DNA from 2 places in the Virgibacillus sp. Bac332 genome. Region 1 is predicted to be linked to the other one. Evidence: riboswitches for the same ligand, from Rfam matches in the RefSeq annotation. Region 1 holds a riboswitch; the other holds the start of a gene.
The links. A riboswitch is a leader RNA that binds a small molecule or an ion and turns the genes downstream of it on or off. The one in region 1 is predicted to bind lysine.
Positions count from the first base shown of each region.

Region 2: it holds a riboswitch for lysine, as region 1 does, so the genes downstream of both, dapA (4-hydroxy-tetrahydrodipicolinate synthase) here and D9782_RS20260 (Na+/H+ antiporter NhaC family protein) in region 1, are expected to answer to the same signal.

Region 1 covers NZ_CP033046.1:4,127,460-4,142,882, forward strand. The annotation lists gene D9782_RS20245 (M23 family metallopeptidase) at 1-702, shown strand, start outside; gene D9782_RS20250 (methionine/alanine import family NSS transporter small subunit) at 875-982, opposite strand; gene D9782_RS20255 (sodium-dependent transporter) at 985-2,523, opposite strand; gene D9782_RS20260 (Na+/H+ antiporter NhaC family protein) at 3,129-4,679, opposite strand; lysine riboswitch at 4,852-5,030, opposite strand; gene yunB (sporulation protein YunB) at 5,084-5,863, opposite strand; gene D9782_RS20270 (HD-GYP domain-containing protein) at 5,924-7,009, opposite strand; gene D9782_RS20275 (YunC family protein) at 7,533-7,835, opposite strand; gene D9782_RS20280 (bifunctional metallophosphatase/5'-nucleotidase) at 7,915-9,312, opposite strand; gene D9782_RS20285 (sulfite exporter TauE/SafE family protein) at 9,326-10,144, opposite strand; gene D9782_RS20290 (ABC transporter substrate-binding protein) at 10,697-11,683, opposite strand; gene D9782_RS20295 (NtaA/DmoA family FMN-dependent monooxygenase) at 11,800-13,107, opposite strand; gene D9782_RS20300 (HAD-IIB family hydrolase) at 13,829-14,587, opposite strand; gene D9782_RS20305 (Crp/Fnr family transcriptional regulator) at 14,661-15,326, shown strand; gene D9782_RS20310 (YbaN family protein) at 15,410-15,423, opposite strand, start outside.
Region 2 covers NZ_CP033046.1:105,717-121,139, forward strand. The annotation lists gene hutI (imidazolonepropionase) at 407-1,708, opposite strand; gene hutU (urocanate hydratase) at 1,709-3,385, opposite strand; gene D9782_RS00465 (LysR family transcriptional regulator) at 3,634-4,518, shown strand; lysine riboswitch at 4,897-5,077, shown strand; gene dapA (4-hydroxy-tetrahydrodipicolinate synthase) at 5,192-6,082, shown strand; gene D9782_RS00475 (AAA family ATPase) at 6,366-9,455, opposite strand; gene D9782_RS00480 (exonuclease SbcCD subunit D) at 9,476-10,669, opposite strand; gene D9782_RS00485 (2,3-butanediol dehydrogenase) at 11,255-12,304, shown strand; gene D9782_RS00490 (YolD-like family protein) at 13,300-13,611, opposite strand; gene D9782_RS22630 (hypothetical protein) at 13,727-13,864, shown strand; gene D9782_RS00495 (helix-turn-helix domain-containing protein) at 13,956-14,237, shown strand; gene D9782_RS00505 (ATP-binding protein) at 14,455-15,351, shown strand; gene D9782_RS00510 (STAS-like domain-containing protein) at 15,345-15,423, shown strand, end outside.

The DNA.
Region 1 (15,423 bases):
ATCAAGGATGAACGATTAATCGTCTTTTTCAATGGAAAGGGTAAAGATGGCGATGGTGATCAAAAAGCCGATCCGAGAAATTCGGAAGATATTCTTCATACGATGGCAAATTATTTACTTGAATACGGTCAAACGAAGGATGATATAAAGATTGCATTATGGAATTATTATAAGCGGGATTTATCCGTACAGACGATAATGAACACTGCAAAGGTGTTTAAGGAATTTCAAGATATTAATTTAACGGATAGGGATTTTCCTGTTTCTATAACTCACAATTATAGTTATAGAAGCACATGGGGTGACCGAAGAGGATTTGGCGGATTACGAATTCATGAAGGTACCGATATTTTTGCAAATTATGGAACACCTGTAAAATCAACAACATATGGTGTTATAGAAATGATGGGCTGGAATCTCTATGGAGGATGGAGAATCGGTATTCGTGATATTTATAATATTTATCATTATTATGGACATATGAACGGTTACGATGATGATATTAAGGTTGGTCAAGTTGTTAAGCCTGGAGATATACTGGGGAGTGTTGGTTCGACAGGTTATGGACCGCCGGGAACATCTGGAAAATTCCCTCCACATTTACATTATGGTATGTACAAAGATAACGGCAAAAGCGAATGGTCCTTTGATCCATACCCTTATTTACGTAAATGGGAACGAATTGCGAAACAAAAAGATTAACAAGATAGTCAATTTAAACTTATATGACTTCTTCGCCTAGACTGGATAGAAAATAAATAATAAATTGAAGCGTTCAAAGGTCTGTTAGAATCGAAAAGGCTTCCCTTCACCTAGCTATAGCAACTAGAGAAGGGAAGTCTTTCTGCTACAAATTCGATAAAAAGGTCACTTCTTATTTTACTTCTTTTGATTTCTTCACAGCATACATAACACTTGCAGCTAATCCTCCCCAAATAATTACCATACTAAGAATCATCACTAAAATGACACTGCCAGTCATAGTTATTTGGCCTCCCTCTCCTCTGAATGCTCACTAACACCTTTAGCTTCGGACCTCCACTTAGTAGCAGCCATGACAATACCGATAATAAGGGCTGCTGCTGCAACAAACCAACCTCCAAATACGATAAATATATCTGCATATCCTTCATAATTTCCAGTTTCTGTGTCAAATTGCTTCATTAGGTTTAGTCGGAATAAATCGAACATCATATACCCCAATACTAGAGGTGTAATAACATTTAGACTTAGCGACCACCACCAACCTAGGCGAATATCAGAAATAGCATTGGCATGTGTTTTTAGATCCTTTACTTTACGAAGAATCCATGCAATAAGCACTACTTCAACAAGTCCTATAAGCGCTACTCCAAATTGATTAATAAAGTAGTCAGCTGCATCCAAGAAGAACAGACCACCTTGAGTCGCAAATAAAAGTGAAATAATTGCGGCTATTCCACCTCCAAATAAAACTGCCTTTGATCTGGATATTTTGAATTTATCTGTTAAACCAGCAACATATGTCTCTGTAATTGACATCAATGAAGTTAATCCAGCAAGTACCAATGAAGCGAAAAACAAAAAGCCAAATAATCCATTCAGTCCTGGGAATTCATTAATTATCGCCGGAAAAACTACGAAGGCAAGACCAACTCCTCCTGAGACTACTTCCTCTACCCCTACACCGGATTGAGCTGCCATAAATCCAAGAGCAGAAAACACCCCAATACCAGCTAGTAACTCAAAGCTTGAATTACCAAATCCTGTAATAAAGGCATTGTTGGTAATATCCGATTTCTTAGGTAAGTAGCTTGAATATGTGATCATAATAGCGAAGGCAATCGATAAACTAAAAAATATTTGCCCATATGCTGCCACCCATACTTCTCCATCTAATATTTTACTGAAGTCTGGAGAAAAAAATGTTTGCAATCCGTCCATAGCTCCGTCTAATGTAATTGCTCGAATAACAATAATAAGGAAAATAATAACTAAAGCGGGAATAAAGATGCGGTTTGCAATTTCTATTCCTCTCTTAACTCCTTTAAATAAAATACCTAGAACTACAACCCAAACGATAATTAATGGAATAAGTACACCTGGTACAAGACTTCCTATTTGTCCTGGTTCTACGGTACGATGTAAAAAGTCATTCATTAAAAACCCTTCCGTATCTGCTCCCCAGCTTAAATTAATTGAGAAAACAGAATAGGATATTGCCCAGGCAATAATAACAGAATAGTACGTAGAGATAACAAACGATACGAGCACTGCCCACCAGCCAATAAATTCTGTCTTTTTATTTATTCGCTTATACGTAAGCGGTGCAGAACCACGATATTTATGTCCCATCGTAAATTCCATAATCAAAATAGGAATACCGGCGGTTAGTAGTGCGAACAGATAAGGGATAAAAAAGGCTCCTCCACCATTCTCATAAGCGACAGCTGGAAAACGCCAAATATTTCCTAGTCCAACCGCTGAACCCACAGCAGCCATAATAAACCCTGCTCTTGTCCCCCATTGTGAACGAGTTTCCATTACAATACCTCCCCCTCTTCCTTACCAAAATAGTTGGTTTAAGGAATGTTTTTAAAGTTTTATTTTTTCAGATATTTCTGTTTGTATTATAACGGTACTTTTATACTATGTCAAAGAATTATTTGAATTTCAAGATATTTCTAATTTTAATTAACAAAAAAACAGCATATATAGTTATTAGATATTTTTAAACAATTATTATAGGCTTTTAGATTAGGTTATTCGTTACTTCTCCAGAAGAAAAAATACTCGATTCCTCATCGTAACACTAGAGATTCTTCGGGTATTTGTACAAAGCTTCTAGCTACATTCCCTCCACACAGAACAAAGACTTCATTTCGTAGCTTTAAAAGTTGGACAATATTTTTTCTACTATAAAAAATACTGCCGAGAAAAAATTCCCGACAGCTTGGATTTTAGCTTAAAGTTTTTATTTCCACAGAATACCATCGCCATGTTATAAGATAAACTGACTACAACAAGCGAAGTTTTCTATTGTAAGCACCGTAAGAGTATAACCTATTGGTCTCTATTCTAAACCGGCGATTTTACTGTATGTTACATGCCCGATACATAATCATTCGTAGCATAACACCGATCTCGTATTATGACTTTGTGTTCGATAAAAAGTGCAGGATTAATGCAATAGCTAAGACGATAACAAGTGTAGCAATTAAAGGAAATACGACTTGATTGGTGAAACCAATTATAAGATAGCCAATTCCAGCTGAAACAGCTGCCAAAATCGCATATGGCAATTGAGTCAAGACATGATCAATATGATTTGCACCAGCACCCGTTGAAGATAGAATTGTCGTATCCGATATTGGTGTACAATGATCACCAAAAACAGAACCAGCAAGCACTGCAGCCATAGAAGGTAATAACATAGAAATATCTGTAATTACTGTCACCTCAGCTGCGATCGGAAGCATGATACCGAATGTCCCCCAGGATGTGCCTGTAGCTAAGGCCATAAATCCTGCAATCAAGAAGAATAACAACGGTAACCATGCCGGACTAATCGAAGCATTATCTACAATTTGTGCTAAATACTCCCCTGTTTTTAATGTTCCTATCACTGAACCAATTGTCCAGGCCAATAATAGTATATAAATAGCAGGAAGCATTGTTTTCAAACCTTCTACAATAATTTTTCCTGCGTTGCTTTTCGGTTTCCTTTGTAATCCATGAAAAACAAATGATGTTAAAACAGCGATTGTACCACCAATAAATAGCGATAGATTAACATTCGTATTTGCAAAAATGGATATAATGCTAACATTACCATCGCTTGCATTTGCACCTGTAACAAGCATGGATACCACAGTAGCAAGAATCAAAACACCAATTGGGACAAGAAGATGATAGATTTTCCCATCTGTATGTGCTGCAAACGTATCGGTTAAATCTCCCGGTACTCTATCCTGCTTAGGATTTAGTAATTCTCCTGTCTGAATTGCCCTTTGCTCATGTGCTTTCATCGGGCCAATATCCATCTTTAAGTAGGCTACTAAAAACACAAGTAGTATGGCTCCTAATGCATATAAATTATATGGGATCATTTTAATAAACGCCTCTAAAGGTCCTATATCTGTGATGCCATTTGCTACAAATAAGCCACCAATAATACCAATGATATATGCTCCCCAGCTCGATATCGGTGATATTACCGTAACTGGTGCCGAAGTTGAATCAATAATATAGGCTAGCTTTGCTCGTGAAATCTTATGTCGATCTGTTAAGGGTCTTGCTATTTGCCCTACAGCCAAGCTGTTAAAATAATCATCAATAAAAATGATAATACCTAGCACCGCACTCATTGCTTGCGCACCGACTCTTGTTTTTACACGTTTGATCATCCATTCACCGAAGGCTCGACTCCCACCTGAAGCTTGGAGAAAAGCTGTCATTATTCCTAATAAAAGTAAAAATCCTAATAACAGAAGGTTACCTGTATTTAGCGAGCCTTCCGATATAAATATAGTATAAATAATAATTCCTATTTCCTTTAGGGAATCCCATATTGAAAAATCATGAATGAGAAGTGCTCCTGCTACAATCCCAGTTCCTAAAGATAATAATACATTTCTCGTTACTAATACCAATACGAGCATTAATATTGCAGGAATAAGGGAAAAAATTGTTCCTTCCATTGTTGTAACCTCCACTATGATTGTTTGCAATAATGAAAGAAAACATACTGTTCAAGAAAATGGGATACGTGGAAAACGGGGCTGCGTCAGAGAATGGGGGCTCTGTAAACACAAAAAGACAATGATAGAAAATAACCTACCATTGCCTTTACAATATACGTTATCCTCCATTTCGATCAGTAGTTCTCCATGCACATTGCTTCTTGCATGACAGTATACTTCTTATTCAAAAGCACACCAGCAATAATAAGGAAGACACTTATTATGCTTCGGCAATACATCCTTTCATCAATCATCATCGTTGTCATCCTCCGACTGATTAATCATATCCATTGCACCTCTACCTCACCGATCTGATAAGGTTTAAATATTCACTAGCTAATAATAATTATTATAACAAGTACTTAATCAATATTCAAGTCATCCTTGGGAACGGCTATGTTTGGACCACTACTTCCTTCTCCACCACCAAAAAATTCTGGAACATCACCCATAAGTACCCTTGAGTCAACATATACCTTCGTTGTAATTTCCGCAGGCTCGGTCGTAAATGGTACGACAATCTGTGCATTAACGGTAACCGGTATATAAATTTCAAACAATGCAGCATTAATACCAAATTCTTTCATTTCGTATTTTATATCTGATTGAATACTGCCAACAATTTCAAAATGAACAGGGACTTTGGGTCCTAAATTAGCTAAAATAGTACTTCCGGTCACTTGACCGATGGGAATCTCGACTACCGTTGGATCTTTGTCAGCAAGTTCATTTGCTGAATCTCCGTAATCCTTTGGTTCCATATCTGGATCATCCGTATTTAACATTTCTCCTTTGTTCATTCCGTATAAAAAGTATTCCGCTCTAATGGTAGCAGCTCGCAATGCTCTGCTCACTGCTGAAGCATTCCAACCAACAATGGTAGGATATCCATTTTCATCTTTACTAACGTCCATTAAGTCTTCAAAGCTTATGTTTTCCGTTGACTTCACAGCTTCATTAATCGTTCTAGTCGCGAATTCAACTGTCTTCCTTTTGGCTATCTCCATCAGTGGAGGAGTTATCCCTTTATCTACTATTAGAATACTAAGGGAGGTTAATATGACAAATGTAATTGAAGTCATTAAAAAAATCGCCTTAGCTGGAGAAGTTGCTTTTATCTTTAATCCTGATCGTCTACCCATCTAAAAACCCCCTTGCAACAAACATATGCTTGTTCCAAGAAGGTTAGAATGTAAAAAATCTCAATCTATTTTGCATGAGAAAACCACCACATTTAGTACGTTAGCTAAATTAACATCATATGGTTTAGCTAATTTTCTCCCTTGCTCCTTGTTAATTCGAATAATTGGTCTGTCGCAAACATGCGGATTTTGTTTTACAACAATACCTTGTCTCCCATCATTTAGATCAACCATAATACCATTTGGATAAACAACAATAGAACTCTTTAACGCTTCAATCATTTCTCTATCATATAATTGTCCAGATCCGGCATATAAGATTTCTAAACCTTCGTGAGGAAGCATGGCATCACGATATACACGATTACTTGTAACTGCGTCGAACACATCTGCAATCCCTATTAATTTTGCATATTTATGTATCGATTCAGAAGTTATTCCAAGTGGATAGCCTGATCCATCCAACCGTTCATGATGCTGTAAGGCACAAAGTAATACAACAAAAGGTACACTATCCTGACCTACAAGAAAACGGTATCCCGTTCTTGTATGGTTTTGAATAATTTTAAATTCTTCTTCTGTTAATTTTCCTGGTTTTTGTAATATATCTGGGTTAATAAACAGCTTTCCAACATCGTGCAGCATTGCTGCCATCCCTATTTCTTCTAATTGCTTATTAGATAGCTTTAACTTAACACCAATAGCCAGTGCATAAATGGCTACATTTAAAGAGTGTTGAAATATATAATTATCCGATACAATCATATCGGTTAATAATGATAATGACTGTTCGTTTTGTTGCAGCTCATTCGTGATTTGCTGAACAATCACTGAAAGTTCCGATCCTTTTTGATCAAGGATATAAGATCGGTTTGTCAATCCATTATGCTGTAGGGAAAGAAATACTTCCTTAATCGTTTCTGAAGCCTCTCGTCTGAGTGATTTTGAAATGGTCGGCATTGCCGCTATATCCTTCATTTCTTCATCCTCAATATAAATGTATGTAATCCCGTGCTTTACTAGTCTATCAAGAAACTGCTTTGTTAAGGCAACACCTTTATTTACCAGAATGACGCCACTTTCATTATATATTGTTTTTGCTAGAATAGCGCCTGGTTCTATTGATCTTGTATTAGCAAGTCTCATTATGTTCTCCTAATACACATATATAGTTATTTACACCCATTCAATTACATAAATCCACTTATTTTAACATAAATCTAATCAAATAGTACCAGAACATACGTGAAATATCTATACCTATTCCTTTATAAATCTATGATTCTTAAGAAACGTATTCATCATTATATGGTAGGTCGTAGGATGTAAAAAAGTGTCTGGTACGAAACGAAAATAGTTAGTCCAAAAGCCGAACGATAAAACAAAATGTTACTACATGGCGCAATCAAAATCCGAAGGCGCTTTGAAAACAGAGCGTTTTTTCTGTGTACGATGTATCGCTACCGAAGTCTTCCATATCCTGTGGGAACAGCGCAAGCTAAAGACCCCGCGCAGCAAAACGCTCTTTGCTACCCAAGGAAGCTGAAGCCATGTCCGCAAAAAGCGTAATATTTTGCTGGAGCGGTGAGCACGAGTAAACAAATAATCTGAACTGATTCGTTCGGATTACGATGTGAATAAAGTAATAATTTTTTCCCTGTCTCGACAGCTAAGAGATTCGGATCAATGCATCTTTCCCTATCATTCCTTCTTCCCAACCATATTGCTTGGATGCATCTGTTATTTTTTGTAACGGTGCATGCAAAAGCTCATCAATTGTCCGAACACCTACCGCACGACCAGCTACTACCTTTCGATCTGCTAATTTTTCATTTAATATATCCACATCTAGAGCTGCACACATGATATAACCGACTTCATTCGAAATAATTAACAAGTTCGTTTTTGGTAATTCTACAACGATAGCCGTAAAAAAGATTCCATCTACTTCTAGCGGGTTTACTGTAATCATAAACGTGTATGGCCTCCTTCATTCTCTTCTTCATATCTATATGCAAATGAAGGGCCTATTGTCACAAAAGCCTAAACGCTTAATCCTTAAATCCTTCTTTTAATGTATAAACTAATATATCTCTTAAGAATTCTGGTAAATAATATTGTTTGATTTCTGATTTAGCAACTTCAGGTAACAGCCTGCCAAATGTAAACGTATCCGCAGTAGCAACCGTATACGTTTTTTCTGGATCTAATGGATAAGACCCTAAAAATGCCTGTTTTACAAAGTACTCCCCATTTTTTAACTCCTCCATATCCATTTCAAGTCCAGCAAACGCCATTTTACCTAATACTTTTCCGCGAAAACCAAAACCCTTTAATTGTAATTGCATAAATTCTTTTGTTTGTGATGCTCTTATTACCTCCAGTAATTCGTCACCATTCAACTCTACGACACATGTATTTATCGGATGCGGACAAATGCGATGTACATCACCATAAGTCACTTTACCAGCAGGTAAACCTTCTAATAGGAGTCCAGCATTTAGCATGGCGCAATCTGCCTCTGTTTGTTTCTTAATAGATTCTGTTAAAGCCTGCAATATTGGCGTTGACTGAAACCAATTTACCTCTAAAGGATATGCTAATTCTATAATCGGTTTAGCAAGAATGGTAGTAGCTTGTTTATATAATTGCTCTATTCTTCGTTCTGTAGTTTTATCTTTTGGTAAATGAGTTATATTCAACGCGTATGCCTCTTTACGACTCAGTTTATGCTCATCATGGTCCCAAGTTAGAATAACTTCTCCTACATAATGACAATGTTTTCCGGCAGCAGTTATTAATGTATTATTAACATACTCGCCATTACGCAACAGATGATGTGTATGTCCGCCGATGATAACATCAATATCAGGGAAGTTTTTGGCAATTTCTTGATCCTCACTATACCCTAAATGCGATAGCAGAACGACAATGTCTGCCTGTTTTTTCACATTATCAATCACCTGTTGTAACTGTTCAAATGGAGGTGATACATACCAATCTAGTAACTGATAAAAGGCATTAAATGGTGCCGTTAAACCGATAACTCCTATATTTACTCCATGAGCGGATTGTAGAATCGTACTCTGTTGCAGCCACGCTGGTTCTATTTGATCGCTACTATGTAAGTTGGCACATACTATTTCAAAATCAGCTTCATCATAAAGATGGAAAAGATCCTGATGCGATAACGTAATACCTTCATTGTTACCTAACGTAACGACATCATACCCTGCTTCATTCATAAGTTGAACATTTGCTTTTCCCATAAAGGCATCTGATATAGGGTGAACTCGGTCTACATGATCACCAATATCAACTGCCCAACAAGAACAGCCTAATTTACGTCGACTATCCCTTGTCTCTTTAAGATATCCTGTAACACGAGACCATTGATCAAAATTGCTATGTAAATCATTCGTATAATAAAAATAGATATTCTCTTTCATTATGTTATGCTCCTTATGATAGCCCTTGAGAAATCATGCGAATCCCAATAATGATTAATACAATTCGTAATATCCATTCTAGTGTTTTACCTGTTAGAAGTTGGTTAACCCAAGCACCTAATTTTCCACCAATCCATGCACCAGGAATAAACAAGAAAACATACTGCCATTCAATATGCCCTAAAGCAATATGTGTTCCAGCTCCAATAATGCTAATAAAGAAGATCATAAACATCGACGTAGCAGTAGCAATATGCGCCGGTATCCCAAATAATAATATCATCGCAGGCACCATAATGGATCCACCGCCAATACCAAATAACCCAGACAAAGCTCCTACTATTAATGATAGTACAAAAGCTACCCATTTAGACACCGTATATTGATATGTTATTCCATTTAATTCGAATGTCCTTATCTCACTTATGTTATTACTTATCTGCTTTGTTGGCTCTTTTCGCTTAATAAAGAAAAGGAGCGAAATGACAATTGTAATACATCCAAAGTAGAGTAGAAATTGATCACCATCAATAAATTGATTTAACCAAGACCCTATCATGCCGCCAGGTAAACTACCAGATAAAAACAGTAGACCTGTTTTATAATCAACACGTCCACGCTTGTAATAAGCAATAGTTGATGACATGGCGGTAAAAACCATAGAGACTAATGATATTCCAACAATAGCTTGAGGGGTTGCCCAAGAAAATGCATCGGAAAGCTGGTTTAAAAATAATAGGCTTGGAATAAGAATAATTCCACCGCCTAGCCCCATTAAACCACCTACAAAAGCTGTCAAAATTCCTATAAGTATACAAATAACAAAGACCAATCAATATCCCTTCCATCCAACCATTTTTTCTGTCTTATTCAATACTAGCATTGATTTTTAATAATTCCTATATGGAAGCATTCAGTTTAACATAAACTTCAAAACCTCTAATGAAATATTGAAAAACAGCCGTAAACCAAAAGGCTTAAGACTGCTATCTCGTCAACATATAAAGTCTTTTTTTCACGTAATCGATACCAAAAAAATTAATAACTTCGTCCCATAATTGAATCAAAAATAATCTTTCTGGAGATAATATATACAAAAGCAAAGGAGGGATGTGGATGATATATATTCAAGTCAAAGAGAATATTATATTGATAAAAACTTGGCCCATAATTATGACAATCCTACTCATCAAACAATTATGGGCACTGCTATGAAGAGGGGCTTGTCCCCTCCTTCCATTTATAGTATGGATAATTATATATAAAAATATACTATATGGAATAAATTTAATAGAAGATTCTATTAGACATAGACCTTAACTTATGAATCCTACTAATTATAAAGTCTATAGACTCTATTAAAACTACAAATTAAAACGTAACATTATTTTTCCAGATGTTCTTGTACATTTTTTAAAAATTCAATTCGGCTATAAGCTGGACCACCCTCCATTAGTGGGTCAACTACGTTCACAAACACGTGATCATTTTTAAATGCATTGATGTTTTGTACAATCGAATTCTTTTTCATTTCCTCGAAGGCAGTTTCATTTTCTTCATTTTCACTAGTAGAGAATTGCACAAATAAATAATCCGGATTCATATCAGCTAGTTGTTCAACAGATATTGCCTCTTGTGTTTTCGCTTTCTTCACCTCGTCTGGAACTTCTAATCCCAGTTCATCATATAGTACAGGGTTAAAGAATACACCTTCTGGATAGACGAAAACTTGCCCTCCACGAACTCGAATAGCTGCTACTTTTTTACCTTGGAGCTTCTCTGTTAATGATTCTTCTGCAGTAGCCATATCTGATTCATATTCAGACAAGATTGTTTCTGCATCTGCTTGCTTTCCAGTTAATTCAGCCATTAGCTTCAAATTAGCTTCCCAGTTTGTTGAAATATGCGAAACTAAAATAGTTGGAGCTATTTTCTGCAATTTCTCTTGTACTTCTTCAGGAAATTTCGTTGTTCCAAGTATTACATCTGGCTTCAATTCCAGTATCTTCTCAAAATTTGGCTGTTGTTTTTCTCCAATGGATTCAGCTTCCTCGGTCGCTGCAGCATAAATCTCTGGGAACTCTCCTCCCACAGATATCGCTCCTGTTAAGTTTACATCAAGTACTGTAGCATCCTCCATTGCTTCCATTGCTCCTGTCACAACAACTTTTTCTACAGTTTTTGGTACAGTGTACGCTTCACCAAGATACTCAATTGTTCTTGTTTCGCTTTCCTCGCTAGTATCCTCATTTGCTTGAGCCGTGTCTTCACTATTATTAGAAGAACTTGACTCACTATCTTTATCTCCTCCACATGCAGCTAATACAACCATTAGTAATGCGATTAAACTAACGAACATAAATCTTTTCATCTTTCCTAAACCCCTTCCCGCTATAATAATAGTAATACTTAAAATCTAAGCTATCTTCCAATTAATTGTTTCACTGATAAAAACTGATATCCAATCAGACTTATTTCAGTGACAGTTTATGTGATACCTAAATGCTCACGTAAGGTAGACCCAGTATATTCACTCCTAAACAACCCTCGCTCAACTAGCATTGGCATCAGCTCGCTAAAGAACAGTTCCATCGATGTTTTCGAGCCTCCTGGTAAAGCAATAAACCCATCTGCAGCACCTGTTTCAAACCACTCCGTAATTTCATTTAGCGCGTCCTCAACTGTTCCTACGACGACCCAATGTGCAGAACCGACTACCTCCGGCCTTGACAACAGTTCTTCCACTGTGGGCTGCTGTCGTGTAATTAACCTGCGCAACAAATCAGCATGCGTCCTACTGCGAACTGATTGATTTTGATCGGGTAGCATATCGACTGTTATCGATTGATCTAAAGGTAGTGTACTGATATCCATACCAAGTATGGATTTTACTGAAGCATATCTATGCTCTTGACTTAGATGTGCATGCGCTTTCCGATGTAGTTCTAGTGCTTCCTCACGCGTATTGGCTAGGAAAAAATACAATCCAGGCAAAACTCGTATTGCGCTTGGATGGCGTCCATGCTTCTTCGCTCGTCTCCTTAGGTCATCACGTAATTCAATACCTGAAGCCATATCTGGAGTGGCTGCGAAAATAGCGTCCGCTACCGAAGCTGCAAAGTTACGTCCCGATTCTGAGGCGCCTGCTTGGAACAAAGGAATGGTCCCTGATTTATGTGCCGGTACATTAAGCGGTCCTTCAACACTAAAAAAATCACCGGAATGATTGATCGGAGAAACCATTTCCTTATCCGCATATTGTCCTGTAGAACGATTAATAACCAGCGATTCGTTCGGATAACTATCCCATAGCTTGCGGACAATGTCTGTGAATTCACTTGCTTTCTGATATCTTTCCGGTGATGACGGCATCGGATCATCCCCGAAATTTCCAGCACCTTCAATGGAAGTGACGATATTCCACCCTGCACGCCCATTGCTAATCCACTGCAAAGACTGAAGCTGCCTAGCAACCGTATATGGTGAGTTGAAAGTGGTAGAAGCAGTAGTAACCAGTCCAATTCGGTTGGTCTCACGAGCAATCGAAGTTAGCAGAAGCGTCGGATCTAAGCTGCCAAAGCCAGGTGAATTCCCCAGTACCTCTTTGTTCAGAAACAATGTATCTGGCCTAAAGATAAAATCAAGTTTCGCCTCTTCTGCCATCTTCGCTAATTGCACATAAAAGTCGCTTGAATATAAGTTTTCTACACCACTGTCTGTATGTCTCCAGCCATTCCCCTTCATCCATGTTGTTGACAAGGACAAACCGATGCATAGCTGCCTATTTGTGGTCATATGTACCAAAACCTTTCCTACAAAGTAAGTTGTACCCGGAAAATGCTTTAATCAGAAGTATTTTCTACATATGGGCACAGCAGCCATATAATAGTCTATGAATGGTAACATTGTTTTGGAAATTATGTCGCCTTGACCAATGAACTCCTTAGAACAAAAAGGAACACACTTGCCCTGCCCAATAATTAGTTAAACAACTAGTAACCATGCCTCCTTTTTTATTTCTACTTCTTCTGTAACATGATTGGCTACAACACCAAACGACATTTGCTGTTCCTACATCATTAAAAGACAGAATAGAAAGTCAGTAGATTTTCTAATTGATATTGATTATCATTATCATTATAATGCTTGTGAAGCATAAAATCCAGAATAATTTTGTACTTTTTTCTAATTAGAAACGAAATCACGAAGTCTATATCAAGATTTAATGTTATTACGCAGTCCCAATCGTATTTCTGTAGTAGACGCAGGCAACAAAATTCACAAAAGAAAAACCTGTATATCTGAAGATACCTAATTAAATGAGCTAGAGGAAAAAGCCCCCCGAGAGTCATATCTAAAATAAACGACTACTATGGAGATGCTTTTATTATTGGAGAAAAAGAAATATGTGTTTACAGAAGAAGGGGACCCCAAGTGATTGAAATAAAGGTATCTATATAACAGAATCTCGGGTCAACATACAAGGTAAAATGGTGGAATAACTTGTTAATAATCATCAAGTTTTTAAAGCTTCATTATAATGCTTGGCGTAATCACTAATATTTTTTATCGTAGCGGGAACATTTTCCTTTTTTATGGAAATTGTTGCATATTCTTTCATGGCGTGTTCTCCTACACAAACACTATATGTAGCATTTCTAAATAACTCTAAATCATTTTGATCATTCCCAAATGCGATAAATTCCCCTGATTGTATTCCCAATTGGTTTAATCCGTTCATTTTATGTATTCCTAATGGAGATATATCAAGCAAATTCTCTCTCCCATGTTCATAGATCTGTACAGGTAAATGACTCAAATTATGCTTGATTTCATCAGTAGTCGTAAATAAGACGATTTTGGTTATCATCTTTAATTCGTCTAATGACTTATTTTCAGCTTGCTTTTCAGGGTCTAGATTACGAAATATAGAATGCTGCACCTCACCTGTATAGCTGTAATCCCAATCACTGTCTACTAAATAGGTTAAGTGATACTTTTCAATTAATCGCTTTATTTTTAAAACTAAGTTAGGAGTAAACGTGCGCACATGCATTTTTCCATTTTCAAATGTGAAAGCTCCATTTCCTCCTACCATTCGAAAATGGCGATATCTCTTCGGCAAAACTGGTAATAAATCACGAATCGGTCGAGCTGAAGCAAATATGATCTCATGTCCATGCTGAATACAAACATCTAATGCCTCACGCATCTCATAACTTAATGACTCACCATTAAAACAAATCGTACCATCTAAATCAAATACAAAAATCATTTCTTTCACCTCGCTTACAGTATAATCCTGTTTTGTTATAATAAAAAGGACCAATGTCCCGAAGGAGAACGAAATGACTACATTAATGAATTATATCCAAACCTTTCAGCTTCCATTTCCTGATCATCTAGAACCGTATATAGAATTGAAATCCTTTCAAGCAGGTCAGCAGGTTGTCAATACAGGAGATAAAGCTTCAGGCTTCTATATATTGACAGAAGGGAAATATCGTGTAACTACAAATGAAGTAACAGGAAAATCGCTTCTCCTGCGATTTTGTTCACCAGTATCAATTCTTGGTGACATCGAATATTTTCAGAAAAAAACAATCCAATCAGATGTTATTACGATACATCCAGCTACTTTTATTTATATACCTTATACCATCTATGAGCGCTATTTAAGAACTTACAGCCCATTTACAGAGATGCTTTTAGAGGAGTTAAGTTACAAGCTACAAACCTGTACTGTGGCATCCCGAATTAATGCTCTTGCTCCTGTAGAAGCTCGATTCGCTGCATACCTGTGTACCATTTATTCCGATGCAAAATTTGGTAAACAGCTTTTTACGACGAACACGAATGAAGTAGCTTCACTTATCGGCACTACACCTCGTCACTTAAATCGTGTTTTGAAAAGGTTAAGCGAACAACATGTCCTTATCCGTAATAAAGAAAAGCTACATATTAAAAATTGGCCGGTGCTTCAACAATTATCAGAAGGCATTCGATATGAATAACAACAAAAGACGATGCAAAAATGCATCGTCTCGCAGCACTGGGTATAGCTAATTTCCTTATAAATCTGAACAACGAAAGCTTCCTATATAAAATCCT
Region 2 (15,423 bases), 540 kb from region 1:
AGTCCGCATAGCTCCTCTTTTTTGAAAGCCAAGTATATATCAAACGCTCTTTAAAATAATCTAATCTTAACTAATGACTAGTAACTACTTTTAGTATACGTCTTCGTAAAATTATCCGTCAATAACATTTACAAAAAATTCCGTCTATTATTATTCAAAAATCAAATATTACATAGCTATAATCATAGGGTGAAACATCAATTAGTGTGGATTTTTATCCCCATTGAAGGTTTGTACCACAAGATTATGACCTAAAGGTCTTTAAACCACTCGGACATTTACTGGCAGTGGATATCTCTATTATCCATTATTGGTTTCACTTTATTGCTTTTAGTGGAAATATCACTGCCAGTTATATACGCAATAAATCGTATTAACCTAATTCCACCCCATCTTTTGTTATTTCTTATACGGAGGATACATGCCTGTTACATGTGGACAAGTTCTCTTGTTCTACAACTACCTTTCCCTTCTTGATAACTGTATCCACATGATTCATTCCATATTGATAGGATAGCATTAGATAATTTGGTACATTAAAAATCGTAATATCTGCCTGTTTACCAATTTCTAGACTCCCGATTTTATCAGCACAACCAATCGCATGTGCAGCATTGATGGTTGTTGCTGTAATAACCTCTTCAGGTGTCATCCCCATTTTTAAACAGCCAAGATTCATAATAAACTGTAAGGATAACGTTGGGGATGAACCTGGGTTTGCATCCGTAGAAAGAGCAACGGCTAAGCCTTGATCTATCATTTTTCTTGCTTGAGCAAATTCTGCCATTAGGAAAAATGCAGTACCTGGTAAAAGAACACCAATAACATCTTGTTCAGCCATTTGACGAATTCCTACATCCGATGCCTTCAATAAATGATCAGCTGAAATCGCACCAACAGCTGCAGCTAATTCTGCCCCCCCATAGGATTCAATTTCATCCGCATGAATTTTTGGAATTAGTCCATATTCCTTACCCGCCTCCAGAATTCTTCTTGATTGTTCTGGCGTAAATACGCCTCGCTCACAAAACACATCATTAAATGTTGCCAAATTCCGTTTAGCAACCTCTGGAATCATCTCTGAAATAACTCGATCTACAAAAATATCTGGATTTTCTTTTTCGGCTACTGGTACAGCATGTGCTCCCATAAATGTTGAAACAACATCCATGACATGATCCTTATTTAATTGCTTGGCAACTTCCAATTGCTTGATTTCATGTTCTGTCGTTAAACCATATCCACTCTTTGCTTCTACTGTGGTGACGCCATTTGTTAGAAATGTATCTAGACGCAGCTTCGATTCATGATAAAGTTGGTCATAATTTGCTTGCTGCGTAGCTCGAGTTGTTGCGTGAATACCGCCTCCTGCATGCATGATGTCCATATACGACTTTCCTTTTAGTCGCATTGCATACTCATTCTCCCTTGTTCCGGCATGAACAAGATGTGTATGAGGATCGATCAGACCTGGGGAAACTACTTTATTAGACGCATCGATTTGTTTAGCTTGAGCAATTTCATCGGCATACTTCGCTTGAATTTTTTCCGTCGTACCAATGGCAATAATCTCACCGTCCTTCGCAAGTAATCCACCATCTTCTATACTATTAAGCTCTCTCATTGCATCAGTTTTAGCTGGCTTATCGGTATTTCCACTTATGGTAAGTAATTGAGCTGCATGTTTAATAAATAGGATATCTGACATTTATAACGCCCCTTTACGTTGTAGCATTGGAATATGAACACCTTTTTCCTTCGCAGTATCCTCGGCTTTTTCATAGCCTGCATCCACATGACGAACAATCCCCATCCCAGGATCTGTTGTAAGGACGCGATCCAAACGCTCCTCCGCCTCTTTTGTTCCATCGGCAACAATAACCATTCCAGCATGAAGCGAGTATCCCATACCAACGCCGCCACCGTGGTGGACACTGACCCAGCTAGCTCCCCCAACACTATTAATCAACGCGTTTAATATTGGCCAGTCCGCTACCGCATCGCTTCCATCCTTCATCGCTTCCGTTTCTCGATTTGGTGAGGCTACGGAACCTGAATCAAGATGATCACGTCCGATAACAATCGGTGCTTTTAATTCACCTCGTTCAACCATACGATTAATAATTTTTCCAAAGCGGGCTCTTTCTCCATACCCTAGCCAGCAAATCCGAGAAGGGAGTCCTTGGAAACTAATTTTCTCTTGCGCCATGCGAATCCACTTACACAGCGACTCGTTCTCACTAAATTCGCGCAGGATGACCTCATCTGTCTTATAAATATCTTCTGGATCGCCGGATAATGCCACCCAGCGAAACGGTCCTTTACCTTCACAAAATTGTGGGCGAATATAAGCAGGAACAAATCCAGGAAAATCAAATGCATTCGCTACTCCTTCATCCTTGGCTACTTGGCGGATATTATTTCCATAATCAAAGGTAACCGCCCCTTTTTGCTGCATTTGCAGCATTGCCTTAACATGAACTGCAATACTTTGTTTAGATAATTGAACATAATTCCCTGGATTATTCTCCCTTAATTTAGCTGCTTCTGCTAACGTCATATGAACAGGGATATAGCCATTCAGCGGATCATGAGAGGAGGTTTGATCTGTTAGTACGTCTGGAATGAATCCTTTTGTAAGCATTTCCGGTAGAAGCTCAGCTGCATTGCCTAACAAGCCTATAGATAGCGCTTCCCCTTTACTACGCGCTTCTTCAGCAAGCTTTATTGCTTCATCTAAGCTATCCGTAGAGGTATCTAAATAATTTGTATCTAATCGACGCTGGATACGATGAGGATCTATTTCTATAGCAATACAGATCCCCTCATTTAGTATCACCGCTAAAGGTTGCGCTCCTCCCATGCCGCCTAACCCCGCCGTCACAGTAATCGTTCCTTGTAAACTACCGTCAAAATGCTGCCTAGCACATTCTGCAAATGTCTCATATGTTCCTTGCACAATTCCTTGGCTGCCAATATAGATCCAGCTGCCCGCAGTCATTTGCCCATACATCATTAAACCTTTCTGATCCAATTCATGAAAGTGCTCCCAATTCGCCCATGCTGGAACTAAATTCGAGTTAGCAATCAGCACTTTCGGAGCATCTGTATGCGTACGGAACACAGCAACGGGTTTTCCTGATTGAATGAGTAAGGTCTCATTTTCCTCTATCTGTTTTAATTCCTTCACAATCGCCTCGTAGCATTCCCAATTTCGTGCTGCTTTACCTATCCCACCATAAACCACTAGCTCGTCTGGATTTTCTGCCACCTCTGGGCTCAGATTATTATTCAACATTCGAAGAGCAGCTTCTTGTATCCATCCTTTCGTATGTAATGCTGAACCACGATATTGTTCTACTTGCATGTTCTTTTCCATTCTCATTTTCTTCATCTCCTCCCTATGTTAGCAACCTCAAATAAACCGTTTACATTTTCTGTAGTTAAAAAATTCACATTCCTTTTCCATCTGATTATCGATCCTTCTGTTTATTTGGTACTATAGATAATAGAAGACATAACAATTATTTATTTTAATACCATACATTAAAATTATAATTATAATAATATATAATTACAAATATAAATATTCTATATTTTTATAAAATTCAACTATAAATTAAGGAGATTAGGATGGAATTTCGCCATTTAGTCTATTTTGTTACGATTGTTGAACAATCAACCTATACTCGAGCAGCAACCGTCTTACATGTATCTCAGCCATCACTTAGTGCTGCTATTAAAAAGCTAGAGAATGAAGTAGGATTGACATTAATTAAACGTAATACGAGGAGCCTCGAGGTCACAAGTGAGGGTAAAATACTTTATCAAGAGGCTAAAAAATTGTTAAATCACTATCAGCATGTATCTAAAGAAATGATCCGCTTGAAAGAGCAGGGACCGCTGGAACTCACAATCGGTTTAATAGAGTCCTCCAATTTTTGGGTACCAAAAATTTTGAAACAATTTCAGAAAGAATATCAGGATGCTCATATAAAATTATTAGAAATTCTAAGTTTAACGGATGTAGAGAAAGCTTTAACAAACTTCGATATTCATCTAGCTATAACAAATCAGAATTTGAATAATGATGCGATTGAGACATTACCTATCTATGAGGAAAAATTAGTTGCTGTTCTTCCTCAAGGGCACAACTTACAAGATCATACAGAGCTAACTATTTATGACTTGAAAGACGAAACATTTATCATTTGCAAAGAAGGCTTTCAAACAAGAGAGGATATTCTTTATGCATTTGCTAAATCAGGGATTCAGCCAATGATTCAATTTGAAATCGAGCGATTTGAAACAGCATGTCGTCTTGTTATCGAAGGTTTAGGAATCACAGTTGTTCCTGAAAACTATGTTAAAAATACAGTTCATTCAGATTATCATATAAAACATATTAACGATTCACATTTATCCAGAAGCGTATATCTAGCCTATGAGAAAAATCGTTATTTACCTCCAATTGTACTGAAGTTTATAGGATTGGTGGAAGAATTCTTTAAACAGTGATGCCCTTAGTTCACCTAGAAGTATTTCGTCCTATAGAACACGTACCACCTCAAGCATAGACTGGATGTCAACTTGTCATATTTTGATTGATTCGAGTAATTACTCTAGGTGAGATGCTTAGCTAAATTATGTTTTTCCCCACATATAACTAGCAGTAAGACCCCCGCTTCAAGCAATAAAGGAACAACACTATTGGTAACTAGGGGGACAAACAAAACCTTCAATTGATTGAAGGTTCACTTTATTTGTATGTCATTAAAGGAACAATTGAATAAACGATAGGCATCATTTCCTTGCTAAAATTCAAATAGCCTTGCGTGAAATAAGGAAATCTGTTATATTACAGACAATTAAATATTTCTTATTTCAATTATTTGAAGTGAGGATAGAGGTGCATCGGTCATCATTACACAGTTTGAGGATAATGAGATCCATTGACGATTGTGGAAAGGGATCGTTGCCGAAGTAACAGATAACTCATTATTTACTGTTGCTGGTTCTGCTATTGAATAAATACAGGACTGTCGTATAGGTAACTATATGGAGGGCTATCTGACGCAGAAAATGAAATACTACATTTCTGCAGTAGCAAACCCTTGCTGCTGTTTTTTTGCGTTAATTAGAAATGGTCTATCCATCTATTGTTTTAACTTATCACAAGGGGTGTAAAGAAATGGAATTTGGCCAAGTATTAACCGCAATGGTGACACCATTTGATCAACATGGAAAAATTGATTTTCATGCCACAAGATCTCTCGTAAATTATTTAATTAAAAATGGAACGGATGGGCTGATTGTTGCTGGAACTACAGGTGAATCAGCTACATTAACAGATGAGGAAAAGATTCAGCTTATGCGCTTCGTTGTTGAAGTAGTAAATGATCGAATTCCGGTATTAGCTGGAACTGGGGCAAATAACACAAAAGCTACTATTAATTTAACAATACAAGCGGAAAAAGTTGGAGTTAATGGTATCATGCTTGTTACTCCATACTACAATAAACCTTCGCAAACAGGAATTTATCAGCATTTCCAAGCGATTGCAGCAGCTACTAATCTCCCTATTATGCTTTATAATGTACCGGGAAGAACTGGTGTCAATTTAACTGTAGATACTACGGTACAGCTTTCTAAAATAGATAATATTGTTGCCATCAAAGAAGCGAGCGGTAACCTTGATGCGATGTCAGAAATAATTAGACGCACATCCAAGGACTTCTCCCTATACAGCGGAGATGACGGACTAACATTACCAGCATTAGCTATTGGAGGAAAAGGTGTGGTCTCAGTCGCCTCCCATATCATTGGTAATGAAATGCAAGAGATGATAAATCAATTTAGCTTTGGAAATGTCAAAGCTAGTGCAGCGCTACATCAACATTTACTTCCAATCATGAAAGCTTTGTTTGCTGCACCTAGTCCTTCGCCCGTCAAATCAGCATTATCTATGAAAGGTGTTCCAGTTGGGGATGTTCGGCTTCCAATGGTACCTCTAACACAAGAGGAAACAAACAATCTAAAACAAACATTACAGCACTTACAGTCCATCGTTTCAGCAAGTTAAACGATTATGAAGAGCGAGAGACTATAGAAATTGAGATAAGTAATGTCGAACTACTATTCGAATATGAAGTATATCAGGATAGTAGTTCGACAGTTCTTTGGAATAGTAATTATTCTACCGAGAGAAATCGATGCATGAACGTCTATCCTAGCCGAAAAAATTGTGAAAAAAGCACATGTCAAATGTAACTACGCCAGTGAAAAGCGATACAAAAATTCACTAGGATTCAGCTTTTGATAGCCCTCCTCTATTCAGTTCCTTTAAAATTCTTTAAAGGCTACCGTTACTTTACAACAAATTTTGCTCGACTAGATCCTTCTTTTGTCTTCTTTACCTCGAGTACTGCTGGGAACATAGCTTTTAATTCCTGCACATGTGAGATCACGCCAATCATTCTACCCGATTGCTGTAAACTTACCAATGTATCAACTGCTTTGTTTAGTGCTTCTTCATCCAGCGTACCAAACCCTTCATCAATAAACATTGTTTCAATCGAAATATTGCCTTGAAAACTTTGAATAACATCTGACATACCTAGTGCCAAACAAAGAGCTGCATTAAACTTCTCGCCTCCGGATAAGGATTTCACATCTCTTGTCTGTCCCGTGTATGCATCGAAAACGTCGAGGCCTAGACCACTCTGTCTTCCATGCGATTCCTGCCTGTCACTACGACTCAGGAAAAATTGACCATTTGATAATCGATCTAATCGTAAATTTGCCGCATCGATAATCTGCTCCAAATACTCAATTTGTAAATACCGTTCAAAGGATATTTTCTTGTTATTTTGCCCTCTTAATACATCATGGAGATCGGTTATAGTGGCTAATTTCTTTTCCAAGTTATTAGCTTGTTCAGTGACCTCGACAATGTTTTGCTGTAGTGTAATGATTTCCTCATAGTATTTATTTGATTGATCCCATGTCTTTAATGCTTGTTCGTATTCTACTTTTAATTCTTTCAGTTTGGCTTCAATAGTCGTTAATTCAACCTGCTGCTTATCTTTCAATTCTCTGTTCAGATCACGGACCTGCTTTTGCAGCGTAAGCCGATGCTGATTATATTCTTCTATGCTATGCTTTAACTGCTTACGCTCATCCTCTTCCAGCTTAGCTTGTTGAAACACCTCCTCCGTTTGGAAGGACGCTTGGCTTAATGCATCAACAAACTGTTTGTTTGCATTCTCCCGCCTTATCTTCGTTTCCTGCAGCTGGTTGCTTGCATGACTAACATCGGATTCACTTTTAGTCAATTCTTCTTTCTCCTGCAACAGCTTTTGTTGTATTTGCTCCCAGCGCTCCTCCAATTCCTTTCGTTGCTCTTCTTTTACTTCTATTTTTTTCTCTAATTCAGACAGAGTTCTCACATCTTGAGGAATCTTTTGTATTCTTTCCTGATAAACAGCATGAGCAGTACGATAAGATGCAACTTGCTCTTGATAATATTGCTCCGTTCTTTTCACTTTAGCTTCTACATCTTTGGTTTCTTTTAATGCCTGTTCGTACATAGCTTTATATTCAGCAAGCTGTTTTCTATCATGATGTAATTGCTTCACTTCTTCACTTAGTTGCTGCCCTTGAAGTACTAATGCTTCTTTAGCACTTGTTACATCTCTCTTATTTATGGAATAGTTATTTAATTCATTTTCCCTTTCCTTTAATTGTACGCTTACTGAATTCCATTCAGCAAAGCTGTTACGATATTGCGTATCTAGTATCTGAAATTGCTGCTTCGCTTTTTCTAAATGCTCCCTCGATACGTTACGATCCCTATTTATGGCTTTTTGTGGATGATCGATACTTCCGCAGACCGGGCAAGCTTGTCCATCATGTAGATGCGCTGCTAGAATACTAGCTTGATTATTAAGCCAATCCCTTTCAATTTGTTGGTAATCAGCTTGCGCTTGAGATGCTTCTTGATGTTTTTGTTTGGATTCTTTTTCTAATTTATCGTGTTTTTTTGCTAACTCTATATAATCTATTAGGACTTTTACTTGATCTCGCATCTCTTGTAATCGTTGCTGTTTATCTGGTAACTGCTCGACTGTGAGATCGAGCTTTTCTATTTGTTCGTGAATAGCTTCTGCTCGCTGATTCTTTACATCGAGTAGTTTTTGAAGTTTCTCCAATTCGGAGGCGCCATCCTGCACTTGCTGATTCAGCTTATTCAACTGTTGGTTAGACGCATCCATTTCTTTAACTATTGGTAAATAATCCTTTAGTTGTTCCAGAATAATACGTAGTTGTTCTCTTTCTTCCTTCTTATCTTCCTCTTTTTTATACAAGGCTTGCACTTGCTTTACTCGCTCGTTAGCTGTTTTAAGCTTATTTTCTGCGTAGTGAAGATTCTTTTGTTGCATTTCCTCTTCTTTATGCCAATCATTTCGCTGTTTTTCATAAGGAATGAGGTTGTTAGCTCGCTCTGCATCGTCTAATTGTTTTTCTCGCTTTTGATATGTTGTAAGCTGATTATCTAATTCGTTTAGTCTGGCTTTTTTTTGTTGCATTTCATTGAAACGATCATTTATAGCTTTTGCTTGGTGATATTCCGCCTGTTTGTTATTATGACCCTCATATGCTTGTTCATATCTAGCCTTATCACACGCGATTCTCTCCATATAAAAGTGACTTTCTTCTTGTAAACCAGTTATAACCTGATTGATATTGTAATGCTCACTTTCTAAAAGCTGAAATAGAAATGAATTTTCTCGTTTAGGTAACCTCACTTCAATATGCTTAATCAATTGATCACGAGCTTGGATAGCTTTATTGTATGCCTGTTCTGCATTAGCCTTCTTCTCTCTCATCCGTTCACTAATTTTTTTATACGGTTCCGTCTTAAATAGTCGACGTAATATTTCTTCTTTATTATCCGTTTTCGAGGTGAGCAGCTTACGGAATTCTCCTTGCGGAAGCATAACAATCTGCTTAAATTGATCCTGCGTTAAACCAATTAAAGCTTCTATTTTTTTGTTTATTTCAGATACAATCTGCCTATCTACACAAGGAATTTCATTGCCATCTATTAGCTCATAGAATTCGTATCGGTCACCTGTCTTCGTTTTATTCCCTTGCTTCACATGGCCTAGTTGGCGCAGAATTCGAAAAATACGACCGCCTAATTCAAACAGTAACTCCACTGCTGTATGGACATTGTCATCGGCAAAATCACTTCGCAGCATATTTTCTTCTCGATCTTCTCCGCTTGCTGAGCCATATAAAGCAAAGCAAATACCATCAAATATAGTCGTCTTACCGGCACCAGTATTTCCAGAAATAACAAATAAACGATACGCTTCTATTTCCGTAAAATCTATTGTTTCCGTATCTTTATATGGGCCAAGCGCTGTCATTGTTAACTTTAAAGGTCTCAATTATTCCACTCCCTTCTGCATTAAATGGTAAGATAAGGCTTCAACTTTTCTGTTTGTGTTACATCTGATTCCTCATGCAGCCATTCATTCAGTACTTCTTTAAAAAGCTGTTCCGTTTCTTGTGTTGCTTCTGTTCCCTTCACTTCTTTGTAAAAAGCATGAAATAATTCAAGTTCTGACAGCTTGGTGCGTTCTGCCCGATTATTCTCCTCATCATCAGCAAGAGAAAATTGATTATGCTTCCGTTCAACATGCAACGCATTTGGGTAAACAGATCGCACCTTTTCCATCGGTGAAAGTACTGGTAACTCGTCTGTTAAGCGAATAAATACATAATCATCATTGATAGGGTGTGTCAGCAACTCATTTATAGAAGCTTCAACTGTGCGCACATCTCTTCTCGGATGCAGTATACGTTTCTCAACATTAACAGCACCTTCTCCATCTATTTCCACAACATAGAATCCTTTCTTATGATGCTCCTCTGAAATAGAGTACTTCAATGGAGATCCAGCATAACGTATCGTCTCGTTCCATACATAATGCGCTTGATGAAGGTGTCCTAACGCTGTGTAATGAAATTTTGCAAAGTGCTCAGCAGCTACATATTCCGATCCACCAATAGATAATGGACGTTCTGAATCACTCGTATTTTCTTCTTCTGCTCCATAAGGAGTAACGAAAGCATGTCCTACAAATACATGTCTAGCATGTGAATCCATTCTCCCCTCAATCTGCTCGATAATTTTCTTTGCTGCATCATTATGTGTACGAACCGTATCATCCTGAAAAGTAGTTCTTACCACACTTGGATCACAATAAGGAACTAAATGAAAATGAACTTCTCCATCATGATCATGTAAAACAATTGGTTGTAAATCATTCGTGAGCGTCCCTACAATATGGCAGCCATTATCTCGCATAATTTTACTACCAAAATTTAATCGGCTCGGACTATCATGATTCCCAGCAATTGCCAAAACCGGAATACGAAGTTGAAGTACGATTCTCTCTAAAATTTTATCTAAGAGATGTACCGCTTCTGTTGGCGGCACTGCTCTATCATATAAATCTCCTGCAATAATAACAGCATCAGGTTTTTCATTTTCAATAGCCACGATGAATTGATAAAGTATGTACGCTTGATCTTCTGTCATATAGACACCCTGTACTAATTTGCCAAGATGCCAATCAGCAGTGTGAATAAATTTCATTCCATATTCCTCCTTATAATAAGATTCATCTATTATTCTTCGATTACTGTAAAATTCAATATTTCATGTAGTATAAAGTGCAACTTCCATCCGTAGGGGATTTTGTTTATCCCCACGGATGGTTAGCACCACAAGGGTATGACCTAGAGGCCTTTAAACCAACGGACATTTACTGGCAGTCGATTTCCCCCTTATCCATATTGCTTTCTCTCTATTGCTTGAAGCAGGGAACTAACTGCAAGTTATATGTGGGATAAATCGTTAAAAGTTAGAAACCATATCTTCATTCTACCTGCATGCTAGACTAGATGATTCTATGTTTCTCAATCATAATTTTAACATAATGATTCACATCTACGAACTAACTACTAAAGGTATACTTCTAACAAAATCACCCAAATGAATTCCGATTGACCCATAACTTATAGACTACAAACAATATATTTTCTAATTTGTATATTACTTGTAAAATTATCTTGACTAATATGTGAAGTTTCGACAGAAATAGACAAATTATAAAATAAGAATGGTATACTAAAGTAGTAATTTAATTATTTCCATCTGAGTAATAAGGAGGATAATTCCATGAAAGCTGCAGTATGGTACGGTAAAAAAGATGTACGAGTAGAAGAACGAGAATTGAAACCTTTAAAAGAAACTGAAGTAAAGGTGAGAGTAGCTTGGGCAGGCATTTGCGGAAGTGATCTTCATGAATATGAGGAAGGACCTGTATTTGTTCCTGTAGAAAAAGAAGATCCTTTAACAGGTGATACAACTCCATTAACATTTGGGCATGAGTTTGCAGGAGTTGTAGAAGAAGTAGGTGCAAAGGTTACCACATATAAGCCGGGCGACCGAGTAGCAGTAAATCCTACCCTTACATTCGGAAATAAATCAGAGGATCTTGACCCATATGATGGCTTTGCCTTTATCGGTTTAAATACAGATGGTGGATTTACATCATTTACAAATGTTCCAGAAAAAAATGTATATCACCTACCTGAGCCATTAACATTACAAGACGGAGCTTTAGTTGAACCGACAGCAGTTGCTGTTCAAGCAATAAAAGAAGGCGGACTAGTATTTGGCGACACTGTTGCAGTATTCGGTGCTGGACCGATTGGATTATTAACAATCATTGCAGCAAAAGCAGCAGGTGCAAGCAAAATTATTGCATTAGACCTATCGGAAACAAGGCTGCAAAAAGCAAAAGAAGTCGGAGCAACACATATTATTAATTCTGGGGAAACTGATCCAGTAAAAGCTATTACAGATATCGTACCTGAAGGTGTAGATGTTTCCTTTGAAGTTGCTGGCGTAGCTCCTACATTTGAGCAATCTATTCAAGCAACGAAACCAAGAGGAACCATGGTAATCGTATCAATCTTTGCTAGACCGATTGAATGGAACCCATTCCAATTAACAGGTAAAGGTGTGAAAATCACTTCATCTATAGCTTATACACCTACTTCTTTTCAGCAAACGATTGATTTAATGGCATCTGGTCAAATACAGCCACAATCTGTTATCACGGATGAAATACAGCTGGATGACATAATTGAAAAAGGCTTTGAAGCATTATCTAAGGACAAGTCTCAAGCAAAAATATTAGTAGAATTAAGTGGGGAAAAATAAGAAATAACGTTTAATTGTAATTAACCAGATATAGAGCATGGGATGTGCACACTATATAGATAAAGTGAAACAACGATCCGTGGAGGGATGTTTATCCTCCACGGATTGTTAGTACCACAAGGGTATAACCTAAAGGCCTTGGAACCAATCTGACCTATAACTGGTAGTTGATCCCCTTCTTATCCATATTGAGGGCATACTGCACGTGATATGCGGGATACAAGCTCCCGATTGGAAACATAGCGAGTGGAGCGAGTCAACGGAAATAAGGAAATCACAGTGAGCTTGCGAGCCAATGATGAATTATCGTGAGACGATTCGTGAAGTCACATCGTTTCTGGGCGCTGGAGCTGGACGCGGCTTAACACGCATATTTATCCACATGGACAAATTTTATCATTTCCTTCATTTCCGATGACTACCAAAAAATAGATTTCAAAGCAGGTATTTATACTTTAAAATCCATTTTATCTAGCCTATATAGCTAAATTATGTTAATAACTTCATCTATACCATCGCAACAGCAATTAAACCTAATATAAATTCTACCGTTCGTTTCATAGCTAACTCCTTATTTATATTTATCATTTATATACGAACACATTCATTTAATGGTTCCATCAATTATGAATGAAGATCAGCGGTACCAAGCTGGGATACACGTTGTAAAGTTTTTATGATCTCTAATAACATCTAGCGAATAGGTCAGCATGGTCTGATAGTTGCCCATTTTCCTTCCCCACACAAGCGAGGATACAATATGCATGGCACTATATAATGCATATTATATTAGCTGGTTAAACAATACTTGTCAAGGTAGTTGAAAGCTTGATATATAAGGGTTTGTAAATGTTGAATGTATTTTTTGCATTGTAAAATAATATATTCTCCACCAAATAATTGGGGGAGGTTTGGGGGAGTATTTTAATTGAGAGCGGACAGGTGTATCCTAATTTTAAATATCAAAAAAGAGAAGGGTTTTATGCCCTTCTCTTTTACTCTACACCTACAATAATATTTGCGCTGATCTTATGATGTTCAAAATTACCAACATTAAATGTAATCATTTTCGTTTCGGGGTTTGCATTTTGGATAATACCTGTAAACTTTTCGTACTTTCCTTTTCTATATGTAGTGATTGTAATTTCGTTCTTAAATTCCAATGCATCTGCTAGTCGTTCTGAAATCTCTAAAAGCCTATCTTCTGTTAAATTTGGACTGTTACTAGCTGACTTCTTTTTCCCTTTAGGCGGTTTAGGTACAGCAGTCATGTGATTACCTCCAATAAGAACATTTGTTTCTATCATTATATAAGAACATGCATTCTGTTTTCAAGAAAAAAATAAATTAAAAATTTGTCTATTTACTCTTTACTACTACATTTAAATGTAGTATAATAAGATTATAGAAAGGAGGTAAGAAATGGTTATACTGTTAAAAATAATAGCCGTAATAACCGGCATCGTAACGATTCGAAAAGTCTGGCACGACGGTACGAAATCGAAACGAGAAGCCGAGAAATTACGACTAGAAAACCAAAGAATGAGACGTGGGGGTTAATCCCCTCACTCTCAATAACAGTATACCATAAATAATATGGTGGAAAACATAATTAATATATTGTTAATCGTAGTTGCAGGATCATTGCTGATTGTTTGGTTACGTAAAAAATATTGGGACAGAAAAAAGAAAGGGAAGAAATAATATGCACCCTATTGACTCACTTTGTAAAGAATATGAAATGACTCGGTACGCTCTGTCAAAAAAGAGTGGTGTAAGAGAATCCGTATTTTCAAATTTGGTTCAAAAAAATTCATCGATTCAAAACATGAGGTTGGGCACAATTTTAAAAATATCTGATGCGCTGGATCTTCCAATAGGCGTATTAATTGAAAAGCTTTTACAATATGAAAAAACTGCCCCCTCCAACTAAGGACGGGGCAGTTTTTTATGCTATAAGTGCACAAAAAATTATTATTGTTTTGGTGAAAGATAAAATGAAACTGATCAAAATGTTTTTTGAAGTAGATGTTAATAGAAATTTTACAAAAAATATGGAAAATCCCCCTATAAAAAGGTATTATGGACTAGATACTCATCAAGAATGCACTTACATATAATACTTTTTAACTGCTATAGGAGATGAAATAATGAAAGTATTTATACCGAGAAATTTCAATCGCTCAACTATGTATCAGCTATTATCTTCTGTAATTGATTACGATCTCAAACCAAAAGATCATCGCATTGATTTCGATTTTACAAACTTGAAGTTTATTGAACCAGCCGGTGTAACTATTTTAAGTAACTTATTTGAGTGGTTACGAAAACGAGATGTAAATTCAACGATTACATATCCCAAAAACTCTTCAGGAAAGAATAATCCAATTCAGTTCCTTGATGATTCAGATTTTTTTATAAGGTATGCAGGAAAAAACCTTACCAGCTTTCCATCACCAAGACAGACTACTATCCCATTAAAGTTAATAGCTTATAGCGACAGCCCCAGGTGGCTTGAAAAAGAGTTTTCGTTTTGGTTATCTGATCAATTAGATATCCCATTTTCATCATTAGCCACTATAAGAATTTGCTTTGGCGAAATATTTAATAATATACGTGACCACGCTCAAGAAAATATCGGGTGCATATTCGCACAACATTATCCGAATAAAAATGAAGTAAAAATAACTATTTCTGATTTTGGTGTTGGTATTCCAGAAAACATCCGCAAAATCAGACCTTCTTTACAAGATCATGAAGCTATATTTATGGCTGCAACAGAAGGATTTACTACAAAAACTTCTCCGAGAAACTTAGGAGCTGGATTACATACTTTAATAGAAAATGTGGTAAGAAATAACAACGGTTCTGTTCACATTCATTCAAATTATGGTATATTAAACTGTACAAAGGGTATTATTACTAATGAAGTGGAAAAAAACACTTCTCTTAAAAGTAGTTTTTACCCAGGAACTTTAATTGAAACTGTCCTTAAAACGGACAGCATTCAAAATATAACTGATATTGAGGAGGAGTTCGAATGGTAATTAAAATTTCTAACCACGTAGAACGTTGCTACTCCAACGAAGAAGGCAAGATTATCCAAGACATCATTAAGC